Regions from separate parts of the Methylopila musalis genome, predicted to be linked through region 1. Evidence: riboswitches for the same ligand, from Rfam matches in the RefSeq annotation. Region 1 holds a riboswitch; each other region holds the start of a gene.
What was found. A riboswitch is a leader RNA that binds a small molecule or an ion and turns the genes downstream of it on or off. The one in region 1 is predicted to bind cobalamin.

Region 1 (4,594 bases):
GAGGCCACCGCGGCCTGCCGGGCGGCCTCGACCACTTCCACCGCCGCGCCGTCGCGCAGGAACTGGTGGCCGGCCACCACCACAACGTCGCGGGGCGAAAGGCCGGACACGATCTCCACCTCGCCCGCGCGGCGGGCGCCGAGCCGCACCGGCGTCTCCACCGCCTTGCCGTCCAGCACCCGGTAGACGAAGCTTTCGGAGCCGCGGGGGTTGAGCGCGCTTTCCGGCGCCAGCACCACGTCGTGGCGCTCTTCCGCCTGCACCTCCACCCGCGCGAACAGGCCGGGCCGCAGCGCCCCGTCCGCGTTGTCGAGCCGGGCGCGCACGCGCAAGGCCCGCCCGTTCACGTCCACCTGCGGATCGATGGCGTAGATGCGGCCCGAAAACGTCCGCTCGGGATAGGCGTCGACCGCGACCGCCGCTTCGAGGCCGGGGCGCACGTCCGCCAGCCGCGCCTCGGGCACGCGGAAATCCACCTTGAGGGTGGCGACGTTCTCCAGATTCACGATCGACTGGCCCGCCTGCACATAGGCCCCGACCGAGGCGAGCCGGAAGCCGACCACGCCGTCGAACGGCGCTCGGATCTCGGTCTTGCCGAGGCGCACTTTCGCAAGCTCCACCGCGGCCTGCGCCGTGGCGCGGTCGGCGATGGCCTGATCCCGCGCGGTGTCGGTGGCGTAGCCCGAGCGCGACAGCGAGGCGGCGCGCTTCAGGTTCGCCTCCGCCAGCGTCAGGCGCGCCTCGAGGTCCTTCAGTTCGGCGAGCAGCAGCGAATCGTCGAGCTTCAGCACGGGGTCGCCAGCGCGGACGCGCTCGCCCTCCCGGAAGTGGATCGCCACCAGACGGCCGGGCTGCTCGGGCGCGATCTGCACCGATTCTTCGGACAGCAGCGAGCCCACGGTCGCGAACCGGCTCGCCACGCTCTCGGCCCGCGCCTGCGCCGTCTCCACCGGCACGGGGCGCGCGGCCGCCTTGGGCTTCGGCGCGGGACGCGCCGCGCCGCCGCCTGCGAACAGCGCCGCGCCGAGGCTCTCCTCCACGCGGTCGAAGGCCGTCTGGGCGGGCGCGGGCAACAGCGCGTTCATGCCGGCGTAGGCGCCGGCGGCGATCACGGTCAGGGCTGCGACGGCGATGATCGAGGCGCGCATCCGCCCTCCCATGCGACAAAATAGACGGCGCCCGTGGCCTGCGCCATGGACCCCGGCTCACGTCCTGAAACGGACGAGACGCCGCGGCACTGCGCCTCCTCACGCGATCGGGAACGGGGTTTCCCCGCCTTGACCTGCCGACGGCGCCCGCCCAACGTGGCGCCGCACGCCCCCTAGCAACAGCCGGACCTTACTCTCATGCCCGCGAGCGCCGCGCCTGCGCCGACCAACAATCTCGACGCCTTCTGGATGCCGTTCACGCCGAACCGGCAGTACAAGGCGGCGCCGCGCATGCTGGTGAGCGCCAAGGACATGCACTACCGCGCCGCCGACGGCCACGAGGTGCTCGACGGCGCCGCAGGCCTCTGGTGCGTCAACGCGGGCCACGGCCGCGAGAAGATCGTGGAGGCGGTGCGGGCGCAGGTCGCCGAGCTCGACTTCGCGCCGAACTTCAACATGGGCCACCCCAAGGCGTTCGAATTCGCAAGCCGCCTCACCGCGCTCGCGCCCAAGGGCCTCGACCGTGTGTTCTTCACCAATTCCGGTTCGGAATCGGTCGACACCGCGCTCAAGATCGCCCTCGCCTACCACCGCGCCCGGGGCGACGCCGGCCGCACCCGGCTGATCGGACGCGAGCGCGGCTATCACGGCGTCGGCTTCGGCGGCCTTTCGGTCGGCGGCATGGTGGCGAACCGCAAGGCGTTCGGCCTCGGCCTCAACGGCGTCGACCACCTGCGCCACACTCATGACCCCGCCCGCAACGGCTTCTCCCGCGGCCTGCCCGAGCACGGCGCGGAGCTCGCCGACGATCTGGAGCGGCTGGTGGCGCTGCACGACGCCTCCACCATCGCGGCCGTGATCGTGGAGCCGGTCGCCGGCTCCACCGGCGTGCTGCCGCCGCCGAAGGGCTATCTGGAGCGGCTGCGCGCCATCTGCGACCGCCACGGCATCCTGCTCATCTTCGACGAGGTCATCACCGGCTTCGGCCGGCTCGGCGCCGCCTTCGCCTCCGAGCTGTTCGGCGTGACGCCGGACATCATCACCACCGCCAAGGCCGTCACCAACGGCGTCGTGCCCATGGGCGCGGTGTTCGCCTCGTCGAAGATCTACGACGCCTTCATGAGCGGCCCGGAGCATGTGATCGAGCTGTTCCACGGCTACACCTATTCCGGCCACCCCATGGCCTGCGCCGCCGGCCTCGCCACCCTCGACATCTACCAGGAGGAGGGCCTGTTCGAGCGCGCCGCCGTCATGGGCGAGCGTCTCGCCGACGGGCTGCACGCGCTGAAGGGCCTGCCGCACGTGATCGACGTCCGCACCGTCGGCCTCGTGGGCGCGGTGGAGCTGGAGCCGATCGAGGGCGCGCCGACCAGACGCGCCTACGCCGCCTTCACCAAGGCCTTCGACGACGGCCTGCTGCTCCGCACCACCGGCGACACCATCGCGTTGTCGCCGCCGCTCATCATCTCCGAAGCGCAGGTGGACGAGCTGGTCGGCAAGCTCGCGGACGTGCTGAAAGCGATCGACTGACGCCATGACCATCCCGCCAAAACCGCCCGCGCCCCAGGACGAGCGTCCGCTTAGCCGCGCCGCCTTCTTCGGCTGGGGCCTCGGCTTCATCGCCCTGATCGCGCTGTCCGTGGTCGGCCTCGGCCACAGCCCGCAGATTCGCGGCGCCGCCAACCTGCAATACTGGGTGGTGGTGGCGCTGGTGGGCGCGGCGGTGGCCGCCGCAACGCTGGCGCTGGCCCGCTCCGAGGCCGCGAGCCGCGTCGGCGATCTGGCGCACCGCGTCGGCGTCGCGCTCGGAGGCGCCGGGCTTGCGCTGTTCCTGTGGGAGGCGGTGGCGGTCGGCCGCGGCCTTTCGCCCTCTCCGGTCGGCATCGCCGCGCGTCTTCTCGGCTATTGAGCCGCCGCCTTCGACCAAGGCGCCCGTCGCACGCCGTTGTGAGCGGGCGCCGCGTCTGCTAAGCCTCGAACCGTTCGCTTCGGCTCCTTCGGGACCAGAGGGAATCCGGTGGGGGGAGCCGCGCAATCGCGCGTTCCCCGAGTCCGGAGCTGCCCCCGCAACTGTGAGCGGCGAGCGGCGCGCCAGTTCCGCCACTGGGCCTTCGGGTCCGGGAAGGCCGGCGCGTCGCGGCGACCCGCAAGCCAGGAGACCTGCCGCGGCGCCCACGCCAACGCCCTCGGTGGGAGGGCAAGAAAAGGCCGTAAGCTCATGTCGCACGCCGACTTCCGCACCTCCGCCTCCTCCGCCGCGCTGACCTCGTCGCGCGCGGTCTCGATCGTCGCCGCGTTCCTGTTCGGCGTCGTCATCATCGGCGGCGTGGGCTTCGCCCAGATGGCCGTGGCGCACAACGCGGCGCACGACCATCGGCATTCGATCGGCTTTCCCTGCCACTGAGGCGGAGCCGACATCGTGAATCTGTTCCGCACCATCGTTCTGGTGGCGGCGCTGGTGGGGCTCGGCTCCGGCCTTGTGCTGACCGTCGTCCAGCATTTCAGCGTCCAGCCGCTCATCGTTCAGGCCGAGGCGTTCGAATCCCAGCGCTCCGAAGCGCCCGCGCCCCATGACCACGCCGCGTCCGGCGAGCACGATCATCTCGCCGCCGCGAAAGCCGACCTCGCCGCGCAGGAGGCCCACGACGCGGCCCATGCGCACGACCCCGAAGCCTGGGAGCCCGCCGACGGGATCGAGCGCTTCGGCTGGACCCTCGTCGCCAACGTGCTGAGCGCGGTCGGCTTCGCGCTGCTGCTCGTGTCCGCAAGCGAGCTCAAGGGCGGGCTGGCCTCGTGGCGCGAGGGGCTGTTCTGGGGCCTCGCCGGCTTCGCCGCCTTCACGCTCGCGCCCTCCGTCGGCCTGCCGCCGGAAGCGCCCGGCGTCACCGGCGCGGCGCTGGAGGCCCGCCAGATCTGGTGGATCGGCACGGTGGCCGCCACCGCGCTCGGTCTGGCGCTGCTCGCCTTCGGCCGCTCGCCCGTGCTCGCGATCCTCGCGGTGGCGCTGATCGCCGCGCCGCACGTGATCGGCGCGCCCCATGCCCCGGAGCCGCCGGCGATCCCGCGCAAGCTGGAGCACGACTTCGTGGTCGCGGTGATCGTGACCGGCTTCGTGTTCTGGTCGGCCCTCGGGGCGCTCGCCGGCGCGCTGCGCCAGCGCTTCGGCGGGGCGTGACCGCCCGGCTGGCGCTGGTCCTCGGGGGAGCGCGCTCGGGCAAGAGCCGCTTCGCCGAAGGCCTCGCCGCAGCCTCGGGGCGCGACCTCGTCTATGTGGCGACGGCGCAGGCTTACGACGATGAGATGCGCGACCGCATCGCCCGTCACCAGCTCGACCGCGCCGACCGCCGCTGGCGCACGGTGGAGGCGCCTCTGCGTCTCCCCGAGACGATCCGGGCGGAGGCCGCGCCCGGCCGCGTCCTGCTGGTGGACTGCCTCACCTTGTGGCT
Region 2 (4,594 bases), on a different contig from region 1:
CCCAGACGCCGAGCGTGTTCGACGGCCTGACCGTGATGGAGAGCGTGCGCGTCGCGACCGACGCCCTGCTGCCGCCGACGCTCGCCCGCCGCCGGGCGGACGAGGCGCTGGAGCGCATGCGCATCCCCCATCTCGCGGGCGCGACGGTCGGGCTGCTCGCCCACGGCCAGCGGCAGCTGGTGGAGCTCGCCATGGTGGTGGCGCAGGCGCCGGACCTGATCCTGCTGGACGAGCCCGCCGCGGGCATGACCGGGGCGGAGGTGGACCGTCTGGGCGACCTGATCGTGGAGCTCGCCCGGTCAAGCTCGGTGATCGTGGTGGAGCACGACATGGCTTTCATCCGCCGCATCGCCCGCACCGTCACCGTGTTCAACCGCGGCGAGGTGCTGGCGGAAGGCCCGGCCGCGGAGGTGATGGCGGACGCCCGGGTGCGCGACGTCTATCTCGGAAAGGATGCGGCATGAGCATCCTCGCCGTCTCGAACCTCGCCGCCGGCTACGGCTCCATCGGCGTGCTGCGCGACGTGGGCTTCGCCATCGCCGAAGGGGAGATCCTCGGCGTGCTCGGCCACAACGGCATGGGGAAGAGCACTTTGCTCAAGGCGCTCAGCGGCGCGATCCGCCCGAGCGCGGGCGCGATCCTGTTCGCAGGCGTCGACATCGCCCAGGAGCCGCCCCACCGCCGCGCGCGGCGAGGCCTCGGCTACGTGCCGCAGGGCCGTCAGATCTTCCCCGGCCTCACCGTGCGCGAGAACATGGCCTTCGCCGCCCGCGCGTCCGGCGCGCCGCTTAGCCTCGTGGACGAGATGATCGCCCGCTTCCCCCGGCTGCAGCCGATCGTGGACCGGGCGGGCGGCGTGCTCTCGGGCGGCGAGCAGCAGATCCTGGCGCTGGCGCGCTGCCTCTGCGCGAAGCCGTCGCTGATCCTGCTGGACGAGCCCACGGAGGGCATCCAGCCCTCGATCCGCGACGAGATCGTGGAGACGCTGCTGACGCTTCGGCGGGAGCTCGGGCTCTCGATCCTGCTGGTGGAGCAGAACCTCAAGTTCATGACCGATCTGGCCGACCGGGTCCTTCACATGGAGAAGGGCCGGCTGGCCTTCGCCGCGCCGCCCGAGGCCGCGGCCTGACGCATCCGGCGCCGGGACCGATCCGGCGCCGTCATCCAGCGCAAGAGCGGTGCGGCCGCCGGGGCCTCGTTCCGGCGGAAGGAAGCTCGCGCGCCCAACGGCCCGCTATGGCGGGCGCCCTCGGGGAGACTGACGCGATGACGATCTGCATGACCATGAAATGCGCGGCCGCGGCCGCGGCCGCCGGACTGGCGCTCGCCGCCACGCCCGCCGGCGCGGCCGGCACCTCGGCGCCGGGCTACACCACCGGCATCCCGGTCTGGGCCGTGGCGCCGGAGGGGCTCTACTACCTCAACCAGACCTATTCCGGCTTCCGGGAGGTGGGCGGCGTCGACATCCGCTCGAACTACAACACGTTCTTCTTCTTCTGGCAGACCGGCGCCAAATTTCTCGGCGCGGACATCGGCGGGATCGCCGCCCCGACCATCGCCGACATCTCGATCGAGGGCGCGGGCAGCGAGTTCGGCCTGTTCAACACCTATTTCGCGGCCCAGCTGAGCTGGGACCTCGGAAACGACCTCTATGTGGGCTACCGCCTCGGCGGCTACATCCCGCAGGGCGACACGCTCTCGCTCGACTACGGCACCATCGAGCACCGCGTCGGCGCGAGCTATCTCGGCGACGGCTGGAACCTCACCGGCAACTTCATGTTCGGCACGCCGGTGGGCGACGACCGCGACGACTTCGCGCCGAACTACGTGATCGCTGACCTCACCGCGACCAAGAAGTTCGGCAAGTTCGAGATCGGCCCGGTGGCGCATTTCTCGGCGGATGTGAGCAAGCCGGTCTCCTGGTACGGCAAGCAGTCCCAGTTCGCGATCGGCGGCCTCGTGGGCTACGACTTCGGCGGCGCCAACCTGAACGTGAAGCTGACCCGCGACGTCTATTCGAAGAATCGCGGCTTCAAGGACACGATCCTCTGGACCAACCTCAGCTTCCCGCTGTGGACCCCGGCCAAGGCCGAGGCCCCGCTGGTCGTCAAGTACTGAGGACGGGAGGGGCCCGACCGCGAGGAGCGGGCCCCTCGACCAATGGCCGCGCCGTCCACAACCAAGGACGCGGAGCCGTGACCCGAAACCGCCTTGCCTTCGGCGCCGCAGCGCCGTAATTGGGCGGGGACGGTTCCCTTCGGGGATCAAAAGGGAACGCGGTGCGGGCTTCGGCCCGAAGCCGCGGCTGCCCCCGCAACTGTAAGCGGCGAGCGCGTCGTCATCGGCCACTGGACCCTCACGGGTCTGGGAAGGCGACGAACGCGCACTGACCCGCGAGCCAGGAGACCTGCCGTCAGCCGTGTGGTTACACGCGAACGCGTCGGGCGGGGTGCACCGATGGTGGGCGAACCGTCGGGCGCGTCGAAAGGCGCGTGACGCTCGGGACGACTTCCAGTTCGCGGTGACGCGCCACTCGTCCCGCTCGGGGTCCCGATGCCTGATTCCTCACGTCTGCCGTTACGCGCCGTCCCGGCACCCTCGTCCTTGCGCGCCGCGCTGCTCGGCGCCTGCTGCGCCGCAGCCCTCGCCGCGCCGGCCCGCGCGCAAGCGCCCGACAGCCCGGTGGCGCTCGACGAGATCACCGTCAGCGGCGCGGGCGCCACGGTCGCGCCCGGCCCGAACCTGTCCGTGAAGACCAACGCCGGCAGCCGGCTTGGCCTGACGCCGCTGGAGACGCCGGCGAGCGTGGACGTGGTCTCCGGCGACGTGGTCCGCGACCGGGGCCAGTCCTCCATCGCCGAAGCCGTGACCCAGAACGCGGCCGGCTTCAGCTTCATCGGCACGCCGGGCAACGGCTTCGGCGCCTATTCGTCGCGCGGCTTCACCGGCGTGAACTCGGTCACCACGCTCTATGACGGCGTGCGGCTCTATCCGGGCCAGGGCACCGTCACTTTCCCGTTCGACACCTGGACCGTGGACCGGATCGAGGTGCTGCGCGGCCCGGCCTCGGTGCTCTACGGCGAGGGCGCCGTCGGCGGCGCCATCAACATCATCCCGAAGAAGCCCCTCACCGACGAGCGCCGCAACGAGGCCCGCATGGTGGTGGGAACGGACGGACAGGTGGGCCTCGCCGCCGGCAGCGCCGGGCCGATCAACGACAGGTTCGCCTACAGCTTCGACGTGGTCGGCAATCGCGGCGACGGCTGGATGGACCGGGGCGACCACAAGAACCTCGCCTTTTCCGGCGCGCTGAACTGGCGGCCGACGGACGAGCTCTCCGTCACCCTGACGCATGACGGCGGTCACAATCAGCCGAGCCGCTATTTCGGCACGCCGCTGAAGGGCGCCGGCAATGTGGAGACGGACTGGATCGGCGAGAACTACAACGTCCGCGACGGCGTGATCCGCTTCAACGACACCATCACCCAGCTCAAGGCGGAGTGGACGCCGAACGAGACCGTGACGCTGCGGGCGACCGCCTATTACGTCACCGCCAACCGCCTGTGGCGCAACGCCGAGGGCTACACATGGAACGCGGGGACCGGCCTGATCGACCGCTCGAGCTTCATCGCGATCAAGCAAGAGCAGGAGCAGATCGGCGCCCGCGCCGACGCCACCATCCGCACCGAGCTGTTCGGCATGGCGAACGAGGCGGTGGTCGGTTTCGACGTCAACCGGTTCGACTTCCGCCGCCTGAACAACGGCGGCTACGGCAATCCGGACCTCAACCCGTCGCTGCCGCCCACGGGCTTCGACCCGGGCGATTACGGCAGCGCGAGCCCCTACGGCAAGGACTACAAGGCGATCACCACCCAGTACTCGTTCTTCTTCGACGACCGGCTGAAGGTCACGGACACGCTCTCGCTGGTCGCGGGCCTGCGCTACGACCATCCGGAGGTGGATTATCGCAACGTCCGCACCGGCGACACGTCCAACCCGACGCTGAATTCGATCTCCTGGCGCGTCGGCGCGGTCTATGAACCGATCGAGAACCTCGCGGTCTACGCGCAGTATTCGGAGGCTGCGGACCCGGTGACGTCCATCCTCTCGCTGCCGAAGTCGCAGGCGGACTTCGCGCTCTCGAAGGGCCGGCAGGTCGAGGCCGGCGTGAAGCAGAGCCTGTGGGACGACCGCGTCGAGTGGACGCTCTCGGCGTTCTACATCGAGAAGAACGACCTTCTGTCCCGCGACGCGAACACCCCCACCATCACGCAGCAGGTGGGGCAGCAGTCCTCGCGCGGCGTCGAAGCCTCGGTCGGCGTTGAGCTTGGCCATGGCTGGCGGATCGACGCCAACGGCACGATCCTCGACGCGCGCTATGACGACTTCCGGGAGTCCGTCATGAATCCCGTTACGGGAGAACCGGAAAGCGTCAGCCGCAAGGGCAACACTCCGAACGCGGTGCCGGAAACGCTCGCCAATGTCTGGGCCACCTGGCGCTTCGCGGAAGACTGGAAGGCGCAGGCCGGCCTGCAATATGTGGGCAAGACCTACACCACGGCCGAAAACCGGTACAGCCGTCCAGGCTACGCTC
Region 3 (4,594 bases), on a different contig from region 1:
GAGGATCAGTCATGCCCGGCGGAGCCGGGTATCCACGACTTGGACGTCGAACGGCGGCGACCGGAGAGAAGTCGTGGATGCCCGCGAAGACTGGCATGACGGCGTTGCGATTTCGGGTCCCGGCTCAAGGCCGGGACAAGAAGCGCTGGACCTACTGGCAGGCCTCGCAGGTGGGGTCGTCCATCGAGCAGACGGCTCCTTCGCGGATCATGATCGGCTGGGCCGCCACGCCCACCGAGGTGACGGCGTTCAGCCGCCCGTCGACGCCCTTGAGGGTCGACTTCTCCACATGGGTCGCCGAGCGCGAGCGCAGGTAGTAGGTGGTCTTGAGACCCCGCTTCCACGCGAGCCGGTAGAGCGCGTCGAGCGCCTTGCCCGAGGGGCTCGCGATGTAGAGGTTGAGCGACTGCGCCTGGTCGATCCACTTCTGACGGCGCGACGCCGCCTCGATCAGCCAGGAGGATTCGATCTCGAACGCGGTGGCGTAGAGGGCTTTCAATTCGCCCGGCACGCGGTCGATCGCCGAGAGGCTGCCGTCGAAATATTTCAGGTCAGAGACCATCACCTCGTCCCAGAGGCCGCGGGCCTTCAGGTCGCGGACGAGCGCCGCGTTCACGACCGTGAAGTCGCCCGACATGTTCGATTTGACGAAGAGGTTCTGGTAGGCGGGCTCGATCGACTGCGACACGCCGCAGATGTTTGAGATCGTCGCGGTCGGGGCGATCGCCATGCAGTTGGAGTTGCGCGTGCCGACGGTCCTGACCCGCTCGCGCAGCGGCTCCCAGTCGAGCGTCGCCGAACGGTCCATCTCGAGGCCGCCGCGGGCGTCCGACAGCAGCTCGATCGAGTCGATCGGCAGGATCCCTTTTGACCAGAGCGAGCCCTCGAAGCTCGGATAGCGGCCGCGCTCGGCCGCAAGGTCGACCGAGGCCGAGATGGCGTGGAAGCTCAGCGCCTCCATGCTCTGGTCGGCGAAGCGCACCGCCTCGTCGGAGGCGTAAGGAATGCGCAGCGTCTGCAGCGCGTCCTCAAAACCCATGATGCCGAGCCCGACCGGGCGGTGGCGCAGGTTCGAGCGGCGCGCCTCGGGGATCGTGTAGAAGTTGATGTCGACGACATTGTCCAGCATCCGCATCGCGGTCGCGATCGTGCGCGCGAGCTTGACGACGTCGAGGCCCTCGGCGGTGACGTGCGCCGCGAGGTTCACGGAGCCCAGATTGCAGACCGCGACCTCGTCGTCCGAGGTGTTGAGCGTGATCTCGGTGCAGAGGTTCGAGGAATGCACCACGCCGACATGGCCCTGCGGCGAGCGGATGTTGCAGGGGTCCTTGAAGGTGATCCAGGGGTGCCCGGTCTCGAACAGCATGGTGAGCATGCGCCGCCACAGGTCAAGCGCCCGCATCGACTTGTGGACCTTGAGCTCGCCGCGGGCGGCCTTGGCCTCGTAGGCCTCGTAGGCAGCCTTGAACGCCGGGCCGTAGAGATCATGCAGGTCCGGCGTCTCATCGGGCGAGAACAGTGTCCATTGGCCATCCGCCTCGACACGCTCGAGGAAGAGGTCCGGAACCCAGTTCGCGGTGTTCATGTCGTGGGTGCGGCGGCGGTCGTCGCCGGTGTTCTTGCGGAGATCGAGGAATTCCTCGATGTCGACGTGCCAGGTCTCGAGGTAGGCGCAGACCGCGCCCTTGCGCTTGCCGCCCTGATTGACCGCGATCGCGGTGTCGTTCGCGACTTTCAGGAACGGCACCACGCCCTGGCTCTCGCCGTTGGTTCCCTTGATGTGCGCGCCGAGGCCGCGCACGCGGCTCCAGTCGTTGCCGAGGCCGCCGGAATACTTCGCGAGCAGCGCGTTGTCCTTCACGCCCTTGAAGATGCCGTCGAGGTCGTCGGCGATCGTGGTCAGGAAGCAGGAGGAAAGCTGCGGGCGCGTCGTGCCCGAGTTGAACAGGGTCGGGGTGGAGGCCATGAAGTCGAAGCTCGACAGCAGGTCGTAGAACTCGATCGCGCGCGCCTCGCGGTCGATCTCGCGGAGCGAAAGGCCCATGGCGACGCGCATGAAAAATGCCTGCGGCAGCTCGATGCGCTGTCCGCCCGTGTGCAGGAAGTAGCGGTCGTAGAGCGTCTGGAGACCGAGGAACTGGAAGTCGAGGTCGCGCTCGGGCTTCAGCGCGGCGGCGAGCCGGGCGAGGTCGAAGCGCTCAAGTTCGGCGTCGATCAGCCCGGCGGCGACGCCCGCCTTGATAAAGGCCGGGAAGTAGTCGGGATAGGCCTCGGCCATGTCGGCCTGCGTGGCCGAGATCGCGCGGCCATGGACCGCCGACAGGCCCTCGGTCCGCAGCATGTCGAGCAGCAGGCGCGCGCTGACATAGGCGTAGTTCGGCTCGGTCTCGACCAGCGTGCGGGCCGCCATCACGGGCGCCTGCTGCAGCTCTGTCGGCGAGACGCCGTCATAGAGATTGCGGCGGGTCTCGGCCGCGACCGCCTCGGTGGAGACGCCCTCAAGGCCTTCGCAGGCCTCGGCGATGATCAGCGCCAGACGGCGTTCGTCGAGCGGGACCATCGAACCGTCGGCGTGGCGAACATGGAGCGAGGGCGTCGCGGTTTCGGCAGGCGCGGCCTTTGCGCGCCGGGCCTCGGCCCGAGCCTCACGATAGAGCACATAGGCGCGGGCGACCTTCTGGTGGCCGCCGCGCATCAGCGCGAGCTCGACCTGATCCTGGATGTCCTCAATGTGCAGCGCGCGGTCGGCGTCGGCGCGCCGGGTGAGCGTCGCGACAACGTCGGCTGTGAGCGCCTCTACCGCCTCATGGACGCGCCGCGAGGCGGCGGCCCCGGAGCCCTCGACGGCCAGGAACGCCTTGGTCACCGCGACCGCGATCTTGGAGCCGTCGAACGGCGTCACCGAACCGTTGCGGCGGATGACGTGGAACGCGGGCGCGGCGACCTTTCCGGGCCGCTCGGCGTCGGTGAAGACCGGCGCGCCGGTGGCGGCGCGATCCTGGGAGATGGAGAGAGACATCGGCTTCAGACCCCGAAAACCTGTTGGGGACGAGGCCACGCGGACGCGAGAGGTCGTGAGGGTTCCCGACAGGCGGGACGGCCGACCGCAAGCGATCCACCGGGACACCCCGCCCGAGGACGTTTCATTCGGTCGGGGCAGGTCTCCTGGCTCGCGGGTCAGCGCCGTCGGTCCTGTCTTCCCGAGGCTCTCGCCCCAGTGACGTTCGGTGGACCTTGGCTCGCCGCTTACAGTTGCGGGGGCAGCGCCGGCATCGCCCGAAGGCTCACCGGCTTCCCTCTTAGCTCCCGCATCTTGCGACTTGGGAGAACCTCGACGACTAGATATTGGGTCTGAGCGCCTGCAAGCGTCAATCCGCCGATGCGGTTATCCCCAATGTCCCCACGGAGCCCGGAGCGGACAGGCTCAGCCCGAGGCGTATGGCGCCACGCTGCGGCTGGCCTCGTCGATGACGAGCTTTCTTCCGACCGGCGGAAAGGCCCTCTGGGGGCAGCGTGGACGTTCGCACACTTTGCAGCCGGCGCCGATCGGGGTCGCGGCCCCGGGATCGGACAGGTCGAGGCCTTTCGAATAGACGAGCCGCTCCGCATGGCGGAGGTCGCAACCGAGTCCCACCGCGAAGCTCTTGCGGATGGCGCCGTACCGTCCCGCCGAACGTTCGACCGTCCGGGCGACCCAGAGGTAGGAGCGCCCGTCCGGCATCTGCGCGACCTGCGTCAGGATGCGTCCGGGCTGGGCGAACGCCTCGTAGACGTTCCAGAGCGGGCAGGCGCCGCCGACGCGCGAGAAGTGGAAGTCGGTCGCCGACTGACGCTTCGAGATGTTGCCGGCGCGATCGACGCGGATGAACACGAACGGCACGCCGCGCGCGTTCGGGCGCTGCAGGGTCGAAAGGCGATGGCAGATCGTCTCGAAGCCGACGCCGTAGCGCTCGGCGAGCGCCTCGATGTCGTAGCGCCCGGTCTCCGCGGCGTGGAGGAAGGGGCGATAGGGCATGAGCAGCGCCCCGGCGTAGTGATGCGCGAGCCCGATCCGGGCCAGCGACCGCGTCTCGGCGCTTCCCTGCGCGGCCTCGTCGGCCAGCCGGTCAATCGCCTCGCCCTGCTCGAAGTAGGCGAGCTGCGTCGCGATCTGAAACGCAATCTGGCCCGGACGCATCCGGCTCGACAGATGGAGCGCGTCGGAGCTGCGACGGAACAGCTTGGCGTCGGCTCGATCGTCGGCTTCGTCCGCCACGACGACCCGCACGCCGTGGCGGCGCTCGAGCAGATCGGTCAGCCGCCCCGCAGCGCTGGCCCCGAATGCGCCGAGCTCGCCCGCGAGGCGCTCGGCCGCCTCATCGAGCTCGCCGAAATGGTTGTGCCGGGCGTAGAAGAAGTCGCGGACCTGCTCGTAAGGGGTAAGGGGCGCGAGGCCTGCCGCTTCGGCTCCCGGCGACAGCCCCGCGGCGAGCGCCTCGGCCTGTTCGGCGGCGTGACGATAGCGCCGGTGCAACGTGACGATCGCGCGACCGACCGCCGGCATCGCGCCTGCGATCTCCCGAAGCTCGCTGGTCGACACCGTCTCGACGGCGGC

Region 2: another riboswitch for cobalamin. It lies ahead of ACFQ4O_RS08535 (TonB-dependent receptor); the one in region 1 lies ahead of ACFQ4O_RS07195 (CbtB domain-containing protein).
Region 3: another riboswitch for cobalamin. It lies ahead of ACFQ4O_RS02645 (ribonucleoside-diphosphate reductase subunit alpha); the one in region 1 lies ahead of ACFQ4O_RS07195 (CbtB domain-containing protein).

Annotation. Positions count from the first base shown of each region.
Region 1 covers NZ_JBHTMX010000041.1:13,767-18,360, forward strand. Annotated here, with positions in the region: gene ACFQ4O_RS07180 (efflux RND transporter periplasmic adaptor subunit) at 1-1,148, opposite strand, end outside; gene ACFQ4O_RS07185 (aspartate aminotransferase family protein) at 1,347-2,678, shown strand; gene ACFQ4O_RS07190 (hypothetical protein) at 2,683-3,057, shown strand; cobalamin riboswitch at 3,121-3,330, shown strand; gene ACFQ4O_RS07195 (CbtB domain-containing protein) at 3,367-3,552, shown strand; gene ACFQ4O_RS07200 (CbtA family protein) at 3,568-4,323, shown strand; gene cobU (bifunctional adenosylcobinamide kinase/adenosylcobinamide-phosphate guanylyltransferase) at 4,320-4,594, shown strand, end outside.
Region 2 covers NZ_JBHTMX010000057.1:2,145-6,738, reverse strand. Annotated here, with positions in the region: gene ACFQ4O_RS08550 (ABC transporter ATP-binding protein) at 1-464, shown strand, start outside; gene ACFQ4O_RS08545 (ABC transporter ATP-binding protein) at 461-1,129, shown strand; gene ACFQ4O_RS08540 (transporter) at 1,267-2,118, shown strand; cobalamin riboswitch at 2,233-2,429, shown strand; gene ACFQ4O_RS08535 (TonB-dependent receptor) at 2,605-4,594, shown strand, end outside.
Region 3 covers NZ_JBHTMX010000008.1:17,908-22,501, forward strand. Annotated here, with positions in the region: gene ACFQ4O_RS02645 (ribonucleoside-diphosphate reductase subunit alpha) at 152-3,019, opposite strand; cobalamin riboswitch at 3,139-3,349, opposite strand; gene ACFQ4O_RS02650 (short-chain fatty acyl-CoA regulator family protein) at 3,425-4,594, opposite strand, start outside.